DNA from 2 places in the Burkholderia sp. Bp8998 genome. Region 2 is predicted to be linked to the other one. Evidence: riboswitches for the same ligand, from Rfam matches in the RefSeq annotation. Region 2 holds a riboswitch; the other holds the start of a gene.
The links. Region 2 has a riboswitch for manganese ahead of DIE06_RS09305 (TMEM165/GDT1 family protein). Riboswitches for the same ligand answer to the same signal wherever they lie in the genome.
Positions count from the first base shown of each region.

Region 1: another riboswitch for manganese. It lies ahead of DIE06_RS11885 (sodium:calcium antiporter); the one in region 2 lies ahead of DIE06_RS09305 (TMEM165/GDT1 family protein).

Region 1 is NZ_QTQF01000009.1:11,948-19,715, reverse strand. Features, by position in the region: gene DIE06_RS11890 (copper-binding protein) at 1-39, shown strand, start outside; gene DIE06_RS11885 (sodium:calcium antiporter) at 165-1,175, opposite strand; yybP-ykoY riboswitch at 1,249-1,424, opposite strand; gene DIE06_RS11880 (heavy metal sensor histidine kinase) at 1,574-2,989, opposite strand; gene DIE06_RS11875 (heavy metal response regulator transcription factor) at 2,986-3,657, opposite strand; gene DIE06_RS11870 (RNA-guided endonuclease TnpB family protein) at 3,878-4,930, shown strand; gene DIE06_RS11865 (hypothetical protein) at 5,081-5,467, shown strand; gene DIE06_RS11860 (hypothetical protein) at 5,555-5,848, shown strand; gene DIE06_RS11855 (TolC family protein) at 5,845-7,512, shown strand; gene DIE06_RS11850 (multicopper oxidase family protein) at 7,514-7,768, shown strand, end outside.
Region 2 is NZ_QTQF01000006.1:110,934-118,701, reverse strand. Features, by position in the region: tRNA gene DIE06_RS09330 (tRNA-Thr) at 1-70, opposite strand, end outside; gene DIE06_RS09325 (class 1 fructose-bisphosphatase) at 279-1,292, opposite strand; gene pepN (aminopeptidase N) at 1,578-4,271, opposite strand; gene DIE06_RS09310 (DUF4136 domain-containing protein) at 4,458-5,159, shown strand; gene DIE06_RS09305 (TMEM165/GDT1 family protein) at 5,212-5,784, opposite strand; yybP-ykoY riboswitch at 5,863-5,999, opposite strand; gene guaD (guanine deaminase) at 6,094-7,416, opposite strand; gene DIE06_RS38955 (hypothetical protein) at 7,433-7,687, opposite strand.

The DNA of each region.
Region 1 (7,768 bases), on a different contig from region 2:
GGCACGCTGACGATCGTCAGGCTCGTGAAGGCGTCGTAAGCGCGGGGATGCGGGCGGCGTGGCCGCCTGCATCGAGCGCAGCGAAGCGCGATGCAGCTGCGTGAGCGGCGGTCGGGTGCGCGCATCCGCCGGACGACGCACCCGATTGCGCCCGATCCGGCGTTTCAGCGTGTCAGCGTCACGAACAGGTAGCCGACGTAACCGGCCCCGTTCGCCAGCAGCGCCCAGATCGCGAGCCCGCGCGCGCGGGCATTGATGCGCAGCCAGACGGCGGCCGCGAGCGTGATGACCACGCCGGTCAGCACTTCGGGGCGCGGCTCCCACGGCGTCAGCATGATGCCGATCGCCGGCAGCAGCGTGCCCTGGAACACCATTGCACCGGTGATGTTGCCGAACGCGAGCGTGTCCTTCTTGCGGCGGATCCACAGCACGCTGTTGACCTTCTCCGGCAACTCCGTCGCGATCGGCACGATGATCAGCGACAGCAGCAGCGCGGAGATGCCGAGCAGGTGCGACACGCCTTCGACGCCATGAATGAAGCCCTTCGCCCCGCCGACGAGCAGCGCGACGCCGAGCGCGAGCTGCAGCGCGATGGTCGCCAGGTTGGTCGGCAGCCCGACGCGCGACAGGAACATCGCGTGCGGCGCTTCGGTGCCGTGCCCGGCATCGACGAGCTGCGTCGACGCGCGGAACGTCATCACGACATACGTCACGTAGATCCCGACCAGCATCACGGCGAGCAGCGCGCGGACGGCCCATACGTGATGCGGGACGAACATCGCGACGGTGGCGAGCGCGAACGCGGCGATGAAGTAGTTCAGGTCGCGCACGAAGCCGGTCCGCTCGGGCGCGATCGTGCCGGTCAGGCCGCGTGTGCGGATTACGGCGAGCGTCATCAGGAAGGTCGTCAGCGTCGCGAGCATCAGCGGCGCGCCGAGAATCGCGCCGACGCCGATCTCCTCGTTCACGGTCGCGTTCGACGTGCCGCCCGCGAGCGCGAGCAGCGGCACCATCGTTTCGGGCAGCGCGGTGCCGACGGCCGCGAACAGCGAACCGGTCACGCCTTCGGATATCTTCAGCCGTTCGCCGAGATGTTCGAGCGCATTGGTGAAGAGTTCGGCCGCGACCAGGATGACGATCAGCATGAACGCCAGTTCGACGAGCATCAGCGTCATGCGGCACCTCCGCAGGCATGCGTGCGGGCTGTGGCGATACGTGAGGGGAAGATCGGGAGGAACATGGAGACTCCGTGGTCGGACGTGGACGAACCATGACGCATCTGCCGACGTCCGACCAGGAACGACGCAATGCGTCCATGGTCTCGCCAGACCGATTCGGCCGAACGCGCCACGGCCGCAAGCCGAGTGTGTTGACGCGTTCGCTTTCCGGGGATGGAAAGCAGGCTACTCCCCAAAGACGAAAAGCAGTCTAGCCGAGCCGGCTGCTTTCGGCAAGTTCGTGCGGTCGTACCCGTTCATTCTGGGCGGTAAGCCGCGTTACGACGGATGCATATGCAATACCGGGAAGCAATCGGCATGCTCGCGCGGCGGCATCATCCACGCGTCACGCAGCGTCACGAAGCACGGGCCGGGAAATACAGCGCGAACGTCGTGCGTCCGTCGCGGCTCGCGACCTCGACCTTGCCGCGGTGCAGTTCGACGATCGACTTGACGATCGCGAGCCCGAGCCCCGCGTTGCGCGCCGCGCCGTGCCGCGACGAATCGATCCGGTAGAAGCGCTCGAAGATCCGCTCGATCTGTTCGGGCGGAATCGCCACGCCGCGGTTCGTGACTTCGACGACCGCGTAACCGGGCCGGGTCGATACGGCCAGCTCGATCGTCGACCCGGCTTCCGCATGTTCGAGCGCGTTCGACGCGAGGTTGCTGACGGCGCGGCGGAACAGCGTCGCGTCCGCGACGACCGGCGCTTCACCGTGTACGTCGAGGCGCACGCCGGCCTCGTCGGCCAGCGCCTGGAAATACGATGCGAGCCGGCGCAGTTCGTTGCCCGCGTCGAGTTCGGCGGTCTTCAGGTGCTGCCGCGCGTTGTCCGTGCGCGCGAGAAACAGCATGTTCTCGATCATCCGCTGCAGCCGTTCGCACTCCTCGATGTTCGAATCGATCAGCGCTTCGTATTCCTCGGTGGTGCGGGCACGCGACAGCGTGACCTGCGACGAGCTGATCACGTTCGCGAGCGGCGTGCGCATGTCGTGCGCGAGATCGGACGAGAACTGCGACAGCCGCACGAACGCGCGCTCGAGCCGGTCGAGCATCCGGTTGACCGACGTGGCGAGCTCGTGCAGCTCGACCGGGCCGCCGCGCGCGTCGAGACGCGCGTTGAGGTTGTGCGCCTCGATGCGCGACGTCTGCCGGCCGAGGCTCTCGACCGGACGCAGGCCGCGGGACGCGACCGCATAGCCGAGCGCGCCGACCAGCAGCGCGCCGAGCGCGGCCGCGAGCCAGATGTCGACGCGATAGCTTTCGAGCAGCGACTGGCGATCGGTCGCCGTGCGCGCCAGCGCGACCTGGATGGTTTCGCCCGACGGCAGCGTGGCGCGCGCACGGATGCAGCGCGACGTGCCGATGCCGGGCGGCGAGCAGGTGAACGGGCCGGCGGCCGCGGCCGATGCACCGGCCGGCTGCGGTCGTGCGATCACCGATGCGAGCGTGTGGCCGGCTTCGTCGGTGTGTTCGACGAGCGGGTGGTTCGCGCCGTCGTAGATGCCGAGATAGACGCCCGGATGCGACAGCAGCACCTCATGGAAGACGGCCGGATCGGCGCGCAGGGCGGCCGTCGAGCCGCTTGCGTGCGCGAGCTGCAGGAACTGGTTGAGCTTGCCCGCGATCTCGATGTCGTCGCGCCGGGTCAATTCGGCGGACAGCGAGCGATACAGGTACGCGCCGGTCAGCGCGAACACGAGCGCGGCCACGACGGCGAACGCGAGCGTCAGGCGCCGGAGCAGCGAATAGGGCGCGGGGCCGCCGCTCACGCGCGATCCTCGAGCACGTAGCCCATCCCGCGGATCGTGTGGATCAGCTTCTTCTCGTACGCGTTGTCGATCTTCGCGCGCAGGCGCTTGATCGCCGCATCGACGACGTTCGTGTCGCTGTCGAAATTCATGTCCCAGATCTGCGACGTGATGAAGGTGCGCGTCAGCACCTCGCCCTCGCGTTCCGCGAGCAGCTGCAGCAGCGCGAACTCCTGCGCGGTCAGGTCGATGCGGGTGTCGGCGCGCCGCACGCGGCGCTTGATCAGGTCGACTTCGAGATCGGCGACCTGCAGGATCTCGCGCGCATTGCGCGGCGCGCGCCGCAGCAGCGAACGGATGCGGGCAAGGAACTCCGCATACGCGAACGGCTTGAGCAGGTAGTCGTCGGCACCCAGTTCGAGCCCCGCGACCTTGTCCTCGACCGCCTCCCGGGCCGTCAGCAGCAGCACCGGCGTCTGCTTCTGCGCGCGCAGCCGCCGCAGCACCTCGAAGCCGTCCAGCTCCGGCAGCATCACGTCGAGCACGACGAGATCGAAATCCTCGTGCAGCGCGAGGAACAGCCCGTCCTGGCCGTTCTCGGCCACGTCGACCGTGTAGCTCGCCTCCGTCAGCCCCTTGCGGAGGTACGACGCCATCTTGGGTTCGTCTTCGACTATCAGTATCCGCATGGTGGAGCAGGCCGTTCGTGATTCCAGCCGGTCAGTGTAACGCGTGAGCTTACGGCGCCGCGCGTGCGCGAAAGATGACCGGTGGATGACGGGATTGTCATGAAGCGGGTTGGCGGTGCCGTGCCGCGCTTCATCAGTTGCTCCGAGAAACCTCGCCATTCATGGCGGGGAGGAAAGGAGCGCCGTCGACAGACGGCATTCCAACGCTACAATGACCGGCATGATCCTTGTCTACCGCTACCGGGTGAAGTCGCTCCACGGACTCCTTAACAAGCAGAGCCGTGCGGTGAACTACGTGTGGAACTTCTGCAATGACACGCAGAAGCACGCGCTCAAGTGGAGCAAGAAGTGGCCGACGGGTTTCGACCTGAACGTGCTGACGACCGGCAGCAGCAAGGAACTCGGCATCCATTCCGGCACGGTCAACGCAACATGCGAGCAATACGCGAAGTCGCGCAGCCAGCACCGTCGCCCCTACTTGCGCTATCGCGGCAGAAAATCGCTGGGCTGGGTGCCGCTGAAGGGCCGCGACCTGAAACGCGAGGGTGACGCGTTCCGCTTTGCCGGCAATACGATCCGTGTGTTCAGCAGCCGCCCGCTTCCCGACGGCAAGATCAAGGACGGAACCAATTTTGCGCAGGATGCGCGCGGCAACTGGTTCCTCAACATCGTGATCGAAATGCCCGATGTTCAGGCGCGCCCGATCCGTTCCGGCGTCGGCATCGACCTCGGTCTGAAAGACTTCGCCACACTTTCGACCGGCGAGAAGCTGCCCAATGACCAGTTCGGCCGCCGCGCGGCCGACAGGCTGGCGAAGGCGCAGCGGGCGCGAAAGCACAAGCGGCATATCGCGAAGCTGCACGCACGGGTGGCGAACGCCCGCGCCGATTTCCAGCACAAACTCGCGCTCGATCTGGTGCGGCGCTTCGATTACATCGCGGTCGGCAACGTGTCGGCCTCGAAACTCGCCAGAACCAGGCTGGCGAAGAGTGTCTGCGACGCATCCTGGTCGTCCTTCCGGGACAAGCTCCGTTACAAGGCGATGGCGCACGGGGCCACGTTCGAGGAAGTGGACGAAAGCGGTTCTACCCAGTCCTGTTCGGCGTGTGGGTCGAAAGACAGCACGACGCGGCCGAAAGGTATCGCGGGACTGCGAATAAGAGCGTGGGCCTGCAGTGACTGTGGTGTCGAGCATGATCGCGATACCAATGCTGCGTTGAACACTCTCCGATGCGGACGTGCATCGCCAGTAGTGGGAATCCCCTGCCTTTAGGCAGTGGGGGGACGTCAAGAAAATCCGGTCATGTTTCGGTCATGTCGTCGTCACGCCGGCGGCGATAAGCTGCGACCGTCTTGTGTCCGGAGCGCGCCGTCGCGGCGCCGCTCCCGTTCATCCGGTCATTGTCTGCCTGATTCCGCATCCATGTCGTACTGGCGCAAATTCATCCTCGTCGTGCTGCTGGCGCTGAGCCTGCCGATCCAGTCGTTCGCGACCGTGTCGATGCAGTGCGCGGGCGCGGTCGCTGCGGTGCCGCATGCGGAGGATGGGGCGAGCGCCGATGGCCCGGCTGCGCCGCATGCGATGCAGCGCGCGCACGGCGGACAGCATGAGCACGACAACCACGCACGGCACGCGACGTCTTGCTCCGCCTGCGGCGCCTGCTGTCTCGGTACGGGCATGGCGGAGGTGCCCGCGGTGTCCGTCGCGCCGGACATCGGCGTCGCGATCGTCTCTTTCGCGCCGTCAACCGTCGTCGTGTCGTTCCTGACCGGCGGCATCGACCGGCCGCCGCGCCGGCTTCCCGTCTAGTCCCTGCCCGCGGCCACCGGCCGCGATCCGCAAACCGTGCCGACGGGCATTCGACGTCCGCCGCACGACTCACGACGAGAAACATTCATGCGATTGATCATTGCGGCGCTGCTTGGCGCGGCGAGCCTCGTGCCGTCGCTCGCGCCCGCGCAAACCGCCTTTCCCGATCCGGCCGATGCGGCCGCGTCGGTGCCGGACGTCACGGTGACGTCCGCGTTCGACGGCTACGTGCCGTATCAGGACGACGCGGGCCCGGGCTGGAAGCAACTGAACCGGGACGTGATGGAGCGACCCGCGAAGGGGCCCACGACCGGACACGCGAAGCCCGGAAATCCGGCGGGCGGCGCTGCCCATTCGATGCACGGAGGGGCCGCGCAATGACGAGACTCGCGATTTCACCGCGCTTCGGCGCGACCGTGCTCGTGCTGGCATTCCTCGCCGGCTGCACGACGTTCTCGAAGGACGGCGGCTTCGACGCCGTGTCGTCCGCCGCATCCGAGCGCATCGGGAAGGACGCTGTCATCGTCAGGACGGACGCCGACCGCGAAACCGTCGACAAGCGGACCAAGGAATTGCTCGCGAAACCGCTGTCGATGGACGACGCGGTGCAGCTCGCGCTGCTGAACAACCGTGGCCTGCAGGCGTCGTACGCGGAACTCGGGCTGTCGGAGGCCGACCTCGTGCAGGCCGGCCGGCTGCCGAACCCGCGCTTCTCGTTCAGCCGCACGCGGGCCGGCGACGGCGAACTGAGCCTCGGCCGCACGTTCTCGGCCAACGTGTTCGCGCTGCTGACGCTGCCGCTCGCGACGAACATCGAACGCCGCCGCTTCGAGCAGACCAAGCTCGAAACGGCTGACGCGATGCTGAAGGTCGCGGCCACTGCGCGCCGTGCGTATGTCGAAGCCGTCGCCGCCGAACAGGCCGCGAATTATGCGCAACAGGTGCGCGACGCGGCGAGCGCGGCCGCCGAACTCGCGGTGCGCATGCGGCAGGCCGGCAACTTCAGCCGGCTCGACTACGCACGCGAACAGGCATTCCATGCGGACGCGGTCGCGCAGCAGGCGAAGGCGCGGCAACAGGCCGTGGCCGCGCGCGAGAAGCTCACGCGTGCGATGGGGCTGTGGGGCGAGCGCATGCAGTATTCGTTGCCCGAGCGCCTGCCCGACCTGCCGAAGGCGCGCCCCGACCTGCCCGATCTCGAACACTACGCGATGAGCAACCGGCTGGACATCCAGGCCGCGAAGCTGCAGACGCAGGGTGTCGCGTCGTCGCTCGGGCTCAGCAAGGCGACGCGTTTCGTCAGCGCGGTCGATCTCGGCTACGTGAACAACTACGAGACCGGCAAGGGTCACGAGCACGGCTTCGAGATCGGCGTCGAGATTCCGCTGTTCGACTGGGGCGGCGCGAAGGTCGCGCGCGCCGAGGCCGTCTACATGCAGTCGGCGAACCGGCTCGCGCAGACGGCGATCGACGCGCGCTCGGAAGTGCGCGAATCGTATGCGGCGTACGCGACGAGCTACGACGTCGCGAAGCACTATCGCGACGAAGTCGTGCCGCTGCGCAAGACGATCTCGGACGAGTTGCTGCTGCGCTACAACGGGATGCTCGCGAGCGTGTTCGAGCTGCTGGCCGATTCGCGCGAACAGGTCGGCGCGGTCAACGGCTATATCGATGCGCTGAAGGACTACTGGCTCGCCGAAACCGATCTGCAGGCGGCCGTCGGCGGCCGGCTGCCGACGACGCAGGCAACGCAGTCGACGCAGTCGACGCAAGCAACGCAAGCAACGCAAGCAACGCAAGCAACGCAAGCAACGCAAGCAACGCAAGCAACGCAAGCAACGCAGGCAACGCAGGCAACGCAGGCAACGCAGGCAACGCAGCCAATGCAGCCAATGCAGGCAACGCAGCCAATGCAGCCAACGCCGCCAACGCCGCCAACGCCGCACGCCAACGCTCCCGCCGCATCCACGCCCGACGCTGCTTCGCAGCCGGCTTCCTCACCCGTGGCGCAACCGGCGCCCGCAACGCATCCGGAAGGTCATTGACATGGTGTCCCGTCGACAATTTCTCAGCGGCTCGGGCGCCGCGCTGCTCGGTGCGGCGATGGTCAGCAAGGCCGGCGCGGCGTCGCTGCCCGAGGCGCCCACGATGGCGAAGGCCGTCACGCAGCCGCCGCTCGTGCCGCCCAACGGCCGCCCGTACACGCCCGTCGCGACGCTGAACGGCTGGACGCTGCCGTGGCGGATGAAGAACGGCTGGAAGGAGTTCCACCTGACGGCAGAACCCGTCGTGCGCGAGATG
Region 2 (7,768 bases):
CGGAGATAGGAGTCGAACCTACGACCTTCGCATTACGAATGCGCTGCTCTACCAACTGAGCTACACCGGCAGCAGAGAAGTGAAATTATATGGTCAAATCCGAGATCTTGGCAATAGGTTTTGCGAATTTTTTTCAGCTTGCTGCTGCTGCTTCGCGAAACCCTCGATCCGGCGGATTCTCCGCTTTCACTTCACTGCGATGCAGCCTGTCAGGGCCACATCGCGAAGGCGCGATTGTACTGAGGTCTCGCACCTCCGTCTAGTGCTGCAGTGCAAATTTATTTGCCTTCGACGTGATAGCCGGTCACGCGCTCGACTTCGTTCTTCGAACCGAGGAACACCGGCACGCGCTGGTGCAGGCCGGTCGGCTGCACTTCCATGATGCGCTGCGTGCCCGTCGTCGCGGCCCCGCCTGCCTGTTCGACGATGAACGACATCGGGTTCGCTTCATACATCAGGCGCAGCTTGCCCGGACGATCGGGCGTGCGCTTGTCGGCCGGGTACATGAAGATGCCGCCGCGGTTCAGGATCCGGTGCACGTCAGCCACCATCGACGCGATCCAGCGCATGTTGAAGTTGTCGCCGCGCGGGCCTTCCTTGCCGGCGTTCAGCTCGTTGACGTAGCGCTGGACCGGTTCGTACCAGTGGCGTGCGTTCGATGCGTTGATCGCGTATTCGCGCGTATCGGCCGGGATTCGCATGTTGCTTTGCGTGAGCACCCACGAGCCGACTTCGCGATCGAGCGTGAAGCAGTTCACGCCGTTGCCGGTCGTCAGCACGAACACGGTTTGCGGGCCGTACACCGCGTAGCCGGCCGCGACCTGCTCCGTGCCCGGCTGCAGGAACGATTCCTCGGTGGCCAGCTTGCCGTCCGGGCAGCGCAGCACCGAGAAGATCGTGCCGATCGACACGTTCACGTCGATGTTCGACGAGCCGTCGAGCGGGTCGAACACGAGCAGGTATTCGCCGCGCGGGTAGTTCGCGGGGATCGGGAAGAACGTTTCCATTTCCTCCGACGCCATCGCGGCGAGGTTGCCGCCCCATTCGTTCGCGTCGAGCAGGATCTCGTTCGACAGGATGTCGAGCTTCTTCTGCACTTCGCCCTGGACGTTCTCGCTGCCGGCGGTACCGAGTGCATCGCCGAGCGCGCCCTTCGACACGTTGTAGCTGATCGCCTTGCACGCGCGGGCGACGACTTCGATCAGCAGGCGGAGGTCAGCGGGGAGGTTGTTGGTCTCACGCTGCTGCTCGATCAGGAACTTGGACAGCGTGGTGCGGCGGGCAATGGACATGACAGACTCCGAAAGGCCAAAGAATCCTTGAATTGCCGCAATTTTACCCGGCGCGCCTCCCGCCCCGCCGCCTTTTTTCGTCCGGTTACATGGTCGGGTGGCCAATTCGGCCGGCTCCGGCGTGCATGGCGCCGTGGATTGGCCTGCCGCGGCGGGAATGCCGGACGCTCGCACCCTTGTCCGGCTCCGACCCCGCCAACCTTCAGCCGATAAAAAAGCCGGCGCCGCAACGGGGCGGCGCCGGCTTCGTCGTGCGGACGCGCGACGCGAATCGCGCGCGTTACGTCATGCGAGCGCCTTCTCGACGATCTCGCGCACGTCACGCGATTTCGCGCCGGCGGCGACCTGCTCGAGCGCTTCGCGCATCCGGTCGCGCAGCGCCGGCGTGAAGCGGCGCCACAGTTCGAGCGAGCGGGCGAGGCGCGCGGCGACCTGCGGGTTGATCGCGTCGAGCGCGAGCACCTGTTCGGCCCAGAACGCGTAGCCCGAGCCGTCCGCCGCGTGGAATTGCGCCGGGTTCGCCGCGCAGAAGCTGAAGATCAGCGAGCGTGCGCGGTTCGGGTTCTTCAGGTTGAACGCGGGATGCGCCATCAGCGTGCGGACCTTCGCGAGCGTCGGCTGAGCGGACGTGCCGCGCTGCGCGGCCTGCATCGCGAACCACTTGTCGATCACGAGCGCTTCCTTCTCGAAGCGACGGTAGAAGTCGTCGAGCGCACGCGTGGCCGCGTCGTTCGCGCCCGACGCCGCGGCGGACAGCAGCGCGCCGAGCGCGGCGGCGCGATCGGTCATGTTGTTCGCGGCGTCGTACTGCGCGGTTGCGATGCGCACGGTGTCGGCCGGATCCTCGAGTTCGGCGAGATACGCGAGCGCGAGGTTCTTCAGCGCGCGGCGGCCGGATGCTTCGGGTGTCGGCTCGTACGCGCCCGGCGTCTGGTGCTGCTCATAGGCGGCGAGCCACTCGGCGCGCAGCGCGGTCGCAAGCCGGCGGCGCACGAACTGGCGCGCGCGATGCACGGCGGCCGGATCGGCTTCCGCCATCTGGTCGGCCAGATAGGTTTCCGACGGCAGCGTCAGTGCGAGTTCGCGGAACGCGGGCGACAGGTTTTCATCGGTCAGCACGCGGCGGAACGCGGCGACGAAATTCTCGCCGAGCGTGAGCGGCTCGTTCGCGGCGGCGCGCGCAGCGAGCGTCAGCAGCGCGCGTGTCGCGAGGCGCTGGCCGGCTTCCCAGCGGTTGAACGGGTCGCTGTCGTGCGCGAGCAGGAACGCGAGGTCGTCGTCGGTATAGTCGTACTCGACGATCACCGGTGCCGAGAAATTGCGCAGCAGCGACGGCAGCGGCTGTTCCGGCACGTCGACGAACGTGAAGGTCTGTTCGGTATCGGTGAAGTCGAGCACGCGCGTCGTGCCCGTGGCGGCGGCTTCGCCGTCGAGGCGCAACGGCAGGTCGCGGCCGTCGCGGCCGATCAGGCCGATCGCGAACGGAATCAGCAGCGGCCCCTGCTGCGTCTCGCGCGCGGCCGGCGACGCATCGCCGTAGCCTTGCGCAAGCGTGACCGTGTAGCGGCGCGCGGCCGCGTCGTAGGCGGTGCGCACCGACACGCGCGGCGTGCCGGCCTGGCTGTACCAGCGCTCGAATTGCGCGAGATCGCGCCCGTTCGCGTCGGCCATCGCGTGACGGAAGTCGTCGCACGTCACCGCGTGACCGTCGTGGCGCTTGAAGTACAGGTCCATCCCCTTGCGGAACCCGTCGCGGCCGAACAGCGTCTGGTACATCCGCACGACTTCCGAGCCTTTCTCGTAGACGGTCATCGTGTAGAAGTTGTTGATCTCGACGTAGCTTTCCGGACGCACCGGATGCGCCATCGGGCCCGCGTCCTCGGCGAACTGCAGCTGGCGAAGCACGCGCACGTCCTCGATGCGCTTGACCGCGCGGGCCGCGGATCCGACGTCGTCACCCGCGGCCATGTCGGCCGAGAATTCCTGGTCGCGGAACACGGTCAGCCCTTCCTTCAGGCTCAGCTGGAACCAGTCGCGGCAGGTCACGCGGTTGCCGGTCCAGTTGTGGAAGTACTCGTGGCCGACCACCGATTCGATGTTCGCGAAGTCGGTGTCGGTTGCTGTCTCGGGGTTCGCCAGCACGTACTTCGTGTTGAAGATGTTGAGCCCCTTGTTCTCCATCGCGCCCATGTTGAAGTCGCCCACCGCGACGATCATGAAGCGGTCGAGATCGAGTTCGAGGCCGAAGCGCTTCTCGTCCCAGCGGATCGAATGGATCAGCGAATCCATCGCGTGACGGGTCTTGTCGAGATCGGCCGGTTCGACCCACACCTGCAGCAGCTTTTCCTTGCCGGAGCCGGACGTGATCTTCTCCTCGATCGCGACGAGCTTGCCCGCGACCAGCGCGAACAGATAGCTCGGCTTGCGGAACGGGTCCTCCCATTTCGCGAAGTGGCGGCCGTCGGGCAGCTCGCCCGAGTCGACGAGGTTGCCGTTCGACAGCAGCACCGGATACGCGCTCTTGTCGGCGCGCAGCGTGACGGTGTACGACGCCATCACGTCGGGGCGGTCGAGGAAGTAGGTGATGCGGCGAAAGCCTTCGGCCTCGCACTGCGTGAAGAAGTTGCCGCTCGACACGTACAGGCCGGACAGCGTCGTGTTCTGGTCCGGCGCGCACGCGCTGTCGAGCGTGAGTTCGAACGCGTCGGGCACGTTTTCGACGGTCAGCCCGTGTTCGTGCGCGCGCACCGGACCATACGGCGCGCCGTCGACCTGTGCGCCGAGGAATTCGAGCGCTTCGCCCATCAGCTCCAGATGCGGGGTGGGCGCCGCATCCGGGTTGCGGCGCACGCGCATCGTATTCCTGACGATCGTGCGGGCCGGCGCGAGATCGAATTCGAGTGCGACGGAATCGATGAGGAAGGCCGGCGGCGTGTAGTCGGCGCGGCGGATCACGGTGGAGGAGGCGTTGTCGGACATGGTCGTCGAGATCGGTGGAGTGGGGATCGGGCCCGCTGCGCGGGCCGGGCGAACCGGGCCATTGTACAAAGCCTTGCGGCCGCGTGTCGGGCGAACTTTTTACCGGTTCCGGGAGTCCGCGTATTATCGGCATCCCGTGCGGTTCGCGCGGTGCGACGTACGGGTGACGGATCGACGAGGATCGACATGAAACGCGAATGGATTCAACGCGGTGCGGGCTGGGCGGCGGTGCTGTGCGTGGCGCTGCTGACGGGCTGTACCAGCTACGTGACGACACAGGTCACGGCCTTCTCCGACTGGAGCGGCAGCGACGCGACACGCACTTACGCCTTCACGCGCACCGATGCGCAGAAGCACAGCATCGAGCAGTCGACCTACGAGCCGATCGTCGCGAACGAACTGTCCGCGTACGCATTCCGGCAGGTGCCTGCCGCGCAGGCGCGCTATCTGGTCGGGCTGGCCTACGGGGTCGGCAGCGATCTGGTGACGGTGCCGCAACCGGTCTACTACGACCCGTGGTTCACGGGGCCGGGGCCGTACTGGCGGGGCGGGCCGTGGGGCCCGTGGGGGCCCTGGGGGCCGATGCCGGCGGGCTACGTCGCGCAGACCTACCAGGTCTTCGACTACACGCTCGGCATCCGGATCACCGAGCGCGCGACCGGCAAGGAAGTCTATAACGTGACCGCGCGCACCACGGGCGACAACGGCGCGCTGCTGTATGCGATGCCGTTCCTTGCGCGCAGCGCGCTCGCCGATTTTCCGTTGTCGAACGGGGCGATCCGCACGGTGCGGCTGCCGGTCGACAAGCGCGGCGGGCCGGCTGCGCCGGCCGCCAACGAGCGTGCGGTGCCGGCCGTGCCGGCATCGGGCACGGCGGTCGCGAAGTAACGCGGTATCGACACCGGCGCGGCCGCCCGGCCGCGCCACGTGCCTGCGTGCGTCAGGCCCCGACGCCGAGCAGCGCCAGCGCGCCCAGCACGACGAACAGCACGGCCGCGATGCCGTGCACCAGCTTCGTCGGCAGGCGGTGCGCGAAACGGTCGCCCAGCAGGATCGCGGGCACGTTCGCGAGCATCATCCCGAAGGTCGTGCCGGCCACCACGCCGATGTAATCCTGGAAGCGCGCGGCGAGCGCGACGGTCGCGATCTGCGTCTTGTCGCCCATTTCCGCGAGGAAGAACGCGACGAGCGTCGCGCCGAACACGCCGAGCCGCGAGCGGTTCGCATTGGCTTCGTCGGCATCGAGTTTGTCCGGCACGAGGATCCACAACCCCATCGCGATGAACGAGAACGCGAGCGCCCAGCGCATGATCGACGGCGTGACGAGCGCGCCGAGCCATTCGCCGAGCGCACCGGCGAAGCCGTGGTTCACCAGTGTCGCGACGAGTACGCCGAGAATGATCGGCACGGGCTTGCGATAGCGCGCGGCCAGCACGAGGGACAGCAGTTGGGTCTTGTCGCCGATTTCAGCAAGGGCGACGGCGCCGGTGGAGATGAGGAAGGCTTGGGACACGTATGGGGTTCCACGGGCCGATGTTGTGCGTGCGAGCGACGATCCGCCGCGCGCCGGGCCCTGATGCGGCGCGCAGTGAACCATCGGTCTCGCCAGGCCTGGTGGCTGCGCCCGCCATGGCCGAACGGCCAAGTCTGTTGACGGACGCCTCCGTCACGATGCGCGCCGGGGGCGCGGGACATCGAGCGGAGCGGCTACTCCCCAATGAGCGGCGAATTCTAGCACGGCGCGTGCCGCGAACGGTGAATTCGGCGGCCCCGGCATGCGCCGCAGCGCATGCCGGGGCCGGGTGGGCCCAACGCGCGTGAGTTACGCGGTGGCGGTGGTGCGGCGTGCGGCCCCGCGCTCGTGCACGAGCCGGCCGGCCGCGTACGTGCGGTACACGGCACGATCGTCGCCGAGCAGCGCGAACGCGAACAGCAGTTCCTCGAGCGACTCCGCGCGCCTCGTGCGGCGCGCGAGCAGCGGCGTGGCCTGCGGGTCGAGCACGACGAAGTCGGCTTCGGTGCGCGGCGCGAGCGTGCCGACCGTGTCGGCGAGGTCGAGCGCCTGCGCGGCGCCGGCCGTCGCGAGCCAGAACATCCGCGTCGCCGTCAGGTGGTGGCCCGACAGCCGCGCGACCTTGTGCGCCTCGTTCATCGTCTGCAGCATCGAGAACGACGTGCCGCCGCCGACGTCGGTGGCGAGCGTGACGGGCACGTCGTATTCGCCGGCCTTGTCGAAGTCGAACAGCCCGCTGCCGAGGAAGAAGTTCGACGTCGGACAGTGCGCGACCACGGTGCGCGTCTCGGCCATCCGGCGGCGGTCCTCGTCGTCGAGGTGGATGCAGTGGCCGTACACCGCGCGCGGCCGCAGCAGCCCGTAACGATCGTAGATGTCGAGATAGCTGCGGTGGCCAGGGAACAGCTCGGCGACCCATTTCACTTCGTCGACGTTTTCCGCGACGTGGCTCTGCACGAACACGTCCGGATGCCGGCGCGCGAGTTCGCCGCACGCCTCGAGCTGCGCCTCGGTGGAGGTCGGCGCGAAGCGTGGCGTGAGCGCATACATCTGGCGGCCGTTGCCGTGCCAGCGGCCGATCAGCTCGGCACTGTCGTCATAGCCCGATTGCGCGGTGTCGCGCAGGAACTCGGGGCAGTTGCGGTCCATCAGCACCTTGCCCGCGATCATCCGCAGGTCGCGCGCGTCACTCGCCGCGAACAGCGCGTCGGCCGACTGCTTGTGCACGGTGCAGTAGACGAGCGCGCTCGTCGTGCCGCAGGCGAGCAGTTCGTCGACGAAGAAGTCGGCGACCTCGCGCGCATGCTCCGGGTCGCCGAACTGGCGCTCGGTCGGGAACGTGTACTTGTCGAGCCACGGCAGCAGGCCGGGGGCCGGCGACGCGATCATGTCCGTCTGCGGATAGTGGATGTGCGTGTCGATGAAGCCGGGCACGATCAGCTTGTCGCGCAGGTCGTGGACGACCGCGTCGCGTGCGAGCGTCGCGGCCAGCCGCGCATACGGGCCGGCCGCGACGACCTTGCCGTCGTCGACGATCAGGAGGCCGTCGGTCTCGTGGTTCGCGGCCTGGCTCGACTGCGCCGGGTCGCCGTTGAAGGTCAGCAGTTGGGAACGGAAAGCGGTTTGCGTCATGACGAATGGTCCTGCATCAAGGTAAGGCGAACAGAAGAAAACGGCCGGCGTCGCGCGGGCGACGGCATTGCAGGCGCTGCCCGTGCATGCGCGATGCGGCGACGCGCGAAGGTGGGGCGCCGCAGGCTGCGATTGCGCACGCGAGCGTGGCGGCGGCGGCCGCCATCGCGGGACTCCGGGCGGCAAGCGCCAGGATTGCGACCGCAATCGCGGCGGCGGTGAGCTGCCTGACGAGCCGCAACGACAGGCTTCGGTGCGCGACGACGCACATCGCCGTCGCCACGCGTGCCACGGGTGCGACGCCGGCGTGCGCGTGCGGTGCGCGCCGGCGGCCGGCACGGCGCAGGGCCGA